One region of the Kosakonia oryzendophytica genome, then DNA from elsewhere that is predicted to be linked to it. Evidence: riboswitches for the same ligand, from Rfam matches in the RefSeq annotation. Region 1 holds a riboswitch; the other holds the start of a gene.
The links. A riboswitch is a leader RNA that binds a small molecule or an ion and turns the genes downstream of it on or off. The one in region 1 is predicted to bind cobalamin.
Positions count from the first base shown of each region.

Region 2: linked by a shared signal. The riboswitch ahead of btuB (TonB-dependent vitamin B12 receptor BtuB) and the one ahead of O9K67_RS08825 (cobyrinate a,c-diamide synthase) in region 1 are both predicted to bind cobalamin.

Region 1 covers NZ_CP115659.1:1,831,972-1,835,390, reverse strand. The annotation lists gene cbiB (adenosylcobinamide-phosphate synthase CbiB) at 1-295, opposite strand, end outside; gene O9K67_RS08825 (cobyrinate a,c-diamide synthase) at 292-1,671, opposite strand; cobalamin riboswitch at 1,773-1,952, opposite strand; gene O9K67_RS08815 (GHMP family kinase ATP-binding protein) at 2,496-3,386, shown strand; gene O9K67_RS08810 (DUF496 family protein) at 3,392-3,419, opposite strand, start outside.
Region 2 covers NZ_CP115659.1:4,958,409-4,961,827, reverse strand. The annotation lists gene O9K67_RS23875 (YijD family membrane protein) at 1-347, shown strand, start outside; gene trmA (tRNA (uridine(54)-C5)-methyltransferase TrmA) at 387-1,487, opposite strand; cobalamin riboswitch at 1,605-1,782, shown strand; gene btuB (TonB-dependent vitamin B12 receptor BtuB) at 1,847-3,419, shown strand, end outside.

The sequences.
Region 1 (3,419 bases):
GCGTCGCCAGCGTGGTGTAGATGATCCACACCTGCACACACCAGCCAAACCAAGGATGGATAGTCGTCGCCAACGCCAGCACGCCCCAGCTCACCGCCCAGGTGATGCCCACGACCAGCAACCACATCACACCACCGCCAACGCGCAATGCGGTATCACTGTGACACCGTCGCCGCACCACGCGCTGGATGTGCGTAATCAGCGCACCAATCCAGCGTACCGGGTGCGGCCAGTGCGGCGGATCGCCAAGCAGACGATCGAGGAGAAACGCCGCACACCATGCCAGTAACGTCATAAGGCCCTCCTTGCTGCCTGAAACCAGTGGTTGAGCATCTGCGGACGTTGCCCGAAATGCAGATGCAGATAGCTGGCGAAGGTATTTCCCACCTGCCAGCCCCCCTGCCAGTGTTTCACTACCTCACCATCGCGGGTTTTGTAGCAATCCAGCACGGCAGCATGCTGCGGAGTAAAGTCGGAGTAATGGAATTCGTGCCCCCTCAAGATCTCGCCCGATGCCGCGAGTAGCGTCTGTTGCGTGGCGCGGGCCTCACAGTAACCAAAGCGCGTCAGCCGTGTGCCCATTACGCTATGACCGGGAATGACATCAGCCATCGGCCAATGGTGGCCGTCCGCATCACACAGTGTGGTACCGAGGTACATCAGGCCACCACATTCGGCGTAGATTGCCACGCCGCGCTGGTGGGCGGCCCGAATGGCGTCACGCATCGGCTGATTGGCTGACAATGCACGCGCATGCAACTCCGGGTATCCCCCGCCCAGCCACACCATCTGGCACGCGGGCAATGTGCAGTCATGCAGTGGGCTGAAACGCACAATACGAACGCCAGCGCGTTCCAGCAGCAGCAGGTTATCAGGGTAGTAAAAGTTGAAGGCTTCGTCGTCCGCCAGCGCCAGCGTCAACCCGGCCCCGGCCTGTTCCTGCTCCAGAGGAGGTATATCGCCGTCCGGCAGATGGGTAATGGCACTCAGGGCGAGCAACCGATGGATATCCACGGTCTGCGCCAGGCGGTCGGCAAAGTCGCGCCACGGCTGCGCATCCACGATGGATTCACGGGCAGTGACCAGCCCAAGATGGCGTTCTGGCAGCGCCACACCCGGCACGGTCGGCACATACCCCAGCACCGGCACCGCGCAGAAATGTTCGATGGCCTGTTTAAGCAGCTGATAATGGCTGTCGCTATTGACGCGGTTAACAATCACGCCGGCAATCGGTAATTGCGGGTCGAAATGGCAAAAGCCCATCACCGTGGCGGCAATTGATGTGGAGACCGATTTGCCGTCTACCAGCAGGATCACCGGCACGCCAAGCTGTTTCGCCAGCCCGGCGCTGCTGCAATAGTGAGGGTCAGTGCCGTAGCCATCGTAGAGCCCCATTACGCCTTCGATAACGGCAATATCAGCGGCGAGCAAATGCTGTGTAAACAGAGCATTAAGCGTGGGTTCCGGCAGCATAAAGCTGTCGAGGTTGCGGGACGGAATGCCGGTTACGGCGCTGTGCCAGGCGGTGTCAATATAGTCCGGGCCGACTTTAAAAGGCTGCACGCGCAGGCCGAGGCGCTGCAAAACGGTGAGCAACCCGAGCGTGACAGTGGTTTTCCCACAGCCACTGCCCGTGCCGGCAAGGATAAAGGCGCTGCGCCTGTCTGACATTCCTGAAGCCCCGTTGCGGGTGGGAAAGGTGGGGTCAGGACGCGCGTCTGCCCAGTCTGTCGACTGTACGCTTCTGAGCAACCCACTTCCCACCGAAGTTGTTGATAACTGCCCATCCGGTCGGTCTTCTGGCTTAGCGTCATCCTCGCCCGTCCTTCCCGATCCTGCGATCAGTGGTGATTACGGGGTTGTCAGCATCACAGCAGCGGGGGCTGCGGGGGATTTTCACCCCCTTCCCTGCCGCAACAACGTGCGGCGTAACCGGATGGATTATTCATCACGGTGTGAAATTGTCACCGCAATGTTGTCCCTGAATGCACTATATCGAAGCAGGGAAATAAAAACTGATTCAGTGTATCGGGGCGGAGACAATAATTTGTTGCGCTATAACAATGTATTGCGCACCCCGTTGATTAAAGCCTTATACAGCCTTGATTCAAATGGGTATTACGCCATATTCGAATAGCAAAATAGTGTTATCGGAAAATTCATTCCCGTCATAGTTTGCATTATTCTGCAAACGGAAGGCTTGCGGCGTAACCGGATAAGTCTGGCGGAAAACCTGGCTAAAATAGCCGGCTTGAGAAATGTCTAAATTGCGCGCAATACTGGCGATGCTCCGCCGCATGCATTACGGTGATGCACCGCGATGATGCTTCCCGCTTTCACGGAGTGGCCAGATACCTGCCAAATGCGAGTGAAGCAGTCGGTTGTCACGCTCCGGCGTTGATTGTGATGGGAGAAGTGGTGTCATAGCGGGAATCTCTGGCGTTCGCCGGGCCAAAATGACACTATCCGGGCTTTCGATTTAAAGGAGCAGCGCTGTGGCGCAGGCACACTGTCCCGCATCCTGCGGTGAACTTATCCAGGGCTGGATCCTGGGCAGCGAAAAACTGGTGTCCTGCCCGGTGGATTGGTACAGCAGTGTGGAGGTGACCTACGGCGCACCGCTGCCGGATGAGCGCCCGCTTACCCGCGCCATGATTCGGCTGCTGCTTGAGCACTGGCGGTTACCGGCAAGCCTGACGCACACGCTGCGCATTGACTGCCGCTCCACCATTCCCGTCGCCAAAGGCATGGCCAGCAGTACCGCCGACATTGCCGCCACTGCTGTTGCCGCCGCTTGCCACCTTGACCAGCCACTGGATGAGCCGACGCTGGCAAAACTGTGTGTGGCGCTGGAGCCTACCGACAGTACCCTCTTTTCCGCACTGACATTGTTCGACCATCATGACGCGCAAACACACATTGCCTGCAATGGCCTGCCGCAAATGGAAGTACTGGTGCTCGAAAGCCCGTTAACACTGACCACCGCGGATTATCACCGTCTCCCGCGCCAGCAGATTTTGCAGGATAACGCCAGAACGCTGGATCTGGCGTGGCAAAAATTACAACAGGCGTGCCAGCGCAACGACCCTTCGCTGCTCGGCGAAGCCACCACGCTCAGCGCCATTGCCAGCCAGGCATTATTACCGAAACCCGCGTTCAACACGCTACTGGAGGTCGTGGAGCGCTACGGGTTATACGGTCTGAATGTGGCTCACAGCGGCAGCGTGGTCGGGCTGTTGCTCGACAGTGCACGGCACGATGTGGATGAGGTTCGGGAGAGGTTAAATACCCTGAAGTTGCTGGCGCACTGGCCGCAAAATCATTTGCTGAAAATGGTTGCCGGGGGCATCCGGCAGGACGGCGAGAGGCGAACCTCTCACCGCTGAAGAGATTATTCCGTTTTGGCGTCAACCGGCTTC
Region 2 (3,419 bases), 2.0 Mb from region 1:
AAGATAAAGGTACGTTGCTGCTGGCGCTGATCGCTGGCTTGTCAATTAATGGCGCATTTTCGGCTATTTTCAGTTCGATTGTGCCGTTTTCCGTCTTTCCGCTGATTTCACTGGTGCTGACGGTCTATTGCCTGCATCAGCGCTATCAAAATCGCACGATGCCTGTTGGCCTGCCAGGGCTTGCCGCTGCCTGTTTTATCCTCGGTGTGTTGCTGTACAGCACCGTGGTGCGTGCGGAATATCCCGCTATTGGCTCCAATTTCCTGCCCGCTGTGTTGTCGGTGATTCTGGTGTTCTGGATAGGTTACCGCCTGCGTAACCGTAAACGCGACGAAGCGTCAGAGTAACGTAGCCCCCTCTGGCGATGAGGGGGACAACATGGGGCATTATTTCCGGGTGAGCAGCACACCGCACTCCATGTGGTGCGTGTACGGGAACTGATCGAACAGCGCCAGACGCGAAACCTCATGCGTCTGGCTTAATGTTTCCAGATTCTTACTCAGTGTTTCCGGATTGCAGGAAATGTACAGAATGCGTGGGTACGACTGCACCATCTTCTCGGTTTCTGCATCCAGCCCACTGCGCGGCGGATCGACGAAAATCGTCTCACACTGATAACTCTTCAGATCGATACCTTGCAGACGGTTAAAGGCCCGGACGCCATTCATCGCTTGGGTGAACTCTTCTGCCGACATGCGGATAATCTGCACGTTATCAATGTGATTTGCCGCAATGTTGTATTGTGCCGCTGCCACTGAGGGTTTCGCGATTTCCGTGGCCAGTACACGATCAAAATTGCGTGCCAGTGCCAGCGAAAAGTTACCGTTGCCGCAGTACAATTCCAGCAGATCGCCCGTTGAATTGCGGGTCACGTCCAGCGCCCATTCCAGCATCTGGATGTTCATTGCCGCATTAGGCTGGGTGAAGCTGTTTTCTACCTGACGGTAGATCATCTCTCTGCCGCCAACCGGCAATCGCTCGTCGATATAATCCCGATCAAGTTCGATTTTGGTCTTGGTGGCGCGGCCAATCAACTGCACATTCAGGTTTTGCGCGCGTAGCGCATCGCGTAAACGCGTCGCTTCTGCCTGCCACTCCTCATCGAGTTTTTTGTGATACAGCAACGTAACGACAGCCTGGTTACTGAGGGTGGTCAGGTAATCAATCTGGAACAACTTATGGCGCAGCGTTTTGTTGCCGCGCAGTGCGCCGATCATCACTGCCATAAGTTGGTTAATCAGCTCGCTGGCCGCCGGGAAGCTGTCTACGCGGATCCGGGACTTTGTCTGCTGATCGAAGATGATGTGGTAAAGATCGTCGCCGTCATGCCAGATACGGAACTCGGCGCGCATGCGGTAATGACTGGTCGGTGAGCGGAACACCTCCGGCAACGGCGCTGAAAATGGCGTCATCATTGATTGCAGACGCACGACTTTCTCGGCCAGCTGGGCTTCGTACTGTTCTGTCGGCAGGTGTTCGGGAGTCATGATGTTTCCTGAGAGATTAAGAATAACGCGGGGATTGTAGGTGTTGCGTACGGGATGTCCAGCCCCGGATGTTTTCTAAATACTCGCTTAGCAGTCTGGACATCCATATGTAACCGAATGTAGCATCCATGTTCCGGTCCTGTGAGTTAAAAGGGAACCCAGTGTAAATCTGGGGCTGACGCGCAGCGGTAAGGATCAGGTGAGATGGTCGCGCAAGCAGACACTGCCATAGGTGGGAAGTCGCCGTCTCGTTATACCCCCAAGCCCGAAGACCTGCCGGAATACGTCGCATTTGGTGACATCATCGCGTGCTATTGATGGAACCTGCGGCATCCTTTTACTTTGTGGATGCTCTCACAATGATTAAAAAAGCTTCGCTGCTGACGGCGCTCTCCGTCACAGCTTTTTCCGGCTGGGCGCAGGATAGCGGCTCAGACAATTTGGTGGTGACAGCAAACCGTTTCCAACAACCCGTCAATACCGTACTGGCACCGACAGAAGTTGTGACCCGTGAAGATATTGATCGCTGGGGAGCCAGAACCTTAACAGATGTGATGCGCCGTTTGCCGGGTGTCGATGTGGCTGAAAACGGCGGCATGGGACAAACCAGCTATATTTATATCCGCGGTGCGGAAGCGCGCCATACGCTGGTATTGATTGATGGTATCCCGTTGGCGAAGTCCGGCATTACCGGTATTGCTGATTTCAGCCAAATCCCTGTTTCTTTGATTGAACGTATCGAGATGATCCGTGGGCCGCGTTCTGCGGTCTATGGCGCAGATGCGATTGGCGGCGTGATCAACATCATCACCCAGAACGACACGCCGGGCGGCAAAGTTGAGGCTGGCATCGGTTCTAATCATTATCAGAAATACGATGCGACGGTTCGCCAGAAACTGGGTGAAGATACACTGGCAACCGTAGCGGGTTCCTTTACTGATACGCGTGGCTATAACATTCGCCCGCAATCCACTTACTCTGTGGATAGCGATCGCGATGGTTTCCGTAATAAAACCTTCTGGGCGGGTCTGAATCATCAGTTCAATCAGGAGATTTCAGGGTTTGTGCGTGGCTACGGGTATAGCAATAAAACGGGCTATGATGCGGGCTACACCGATGGTGGTGATGAGCGTCAGGTTTATAACCATACCTATGAAACCGGGCTGACTTACAGCGGCGATGTTTTCTCTTCACAACTGACCGGCAGCTATCAGCGCTATAAAGATTACAACTATGCCGGGCCGTTAGGATTATACAACGAGGGTACCTCGCTGGATGATATGACGCAGCGTAACCTGCAGTGGGGCAATAGCCTGGCGCTGGGTGCGGGGACGGTCAGCGCCGGTATTGACTGGCAGCAGCAGAAGTTGACCTCAGCAGATAACGACTACAGCAACAAATATAAGCGGAATAACACTGGTTATTACCTGACGACGCAGCAGAAGCTCGACACCGTGACGCTGGAAGGCTCTGTGCGTGGTGATGATAACGATCAGTTTGGCTGGAATGGTACCTGGCAGGCCGCGGCAGGCTGGGAGTTTGTACCGGATTACCGTTTTACCGTGTCTTATGGTACTGGCTTCCAGGCGCCGACGTTGGGGCAACTCTATGGGCAAGAGCGTCTCTTTATTCTCTCTAACCCGGATCTAAGTGCAGAAAAATCTCGCCAGGTTGAAGTGGGGCTGGAAGGCCTGACCGGGCCGGTTAACTGGCGCCTGTCTGCTTATCAGAACAAAATCAAGAACCTGATCGACTACTACTACGATGACGACACCTTTTTGGGCACCTATTACAATATTCAATCCGCGACCATTAAAGGGGTTGAGTTAACGGGTAGCTTTGACACCGGTGTGGTGAGCCATCGTATTACGCTGGGTTATCTTGATCCGCGCCGTGACAGTGATAATGAAGTGCTTGCCCATCGCTCGCGGC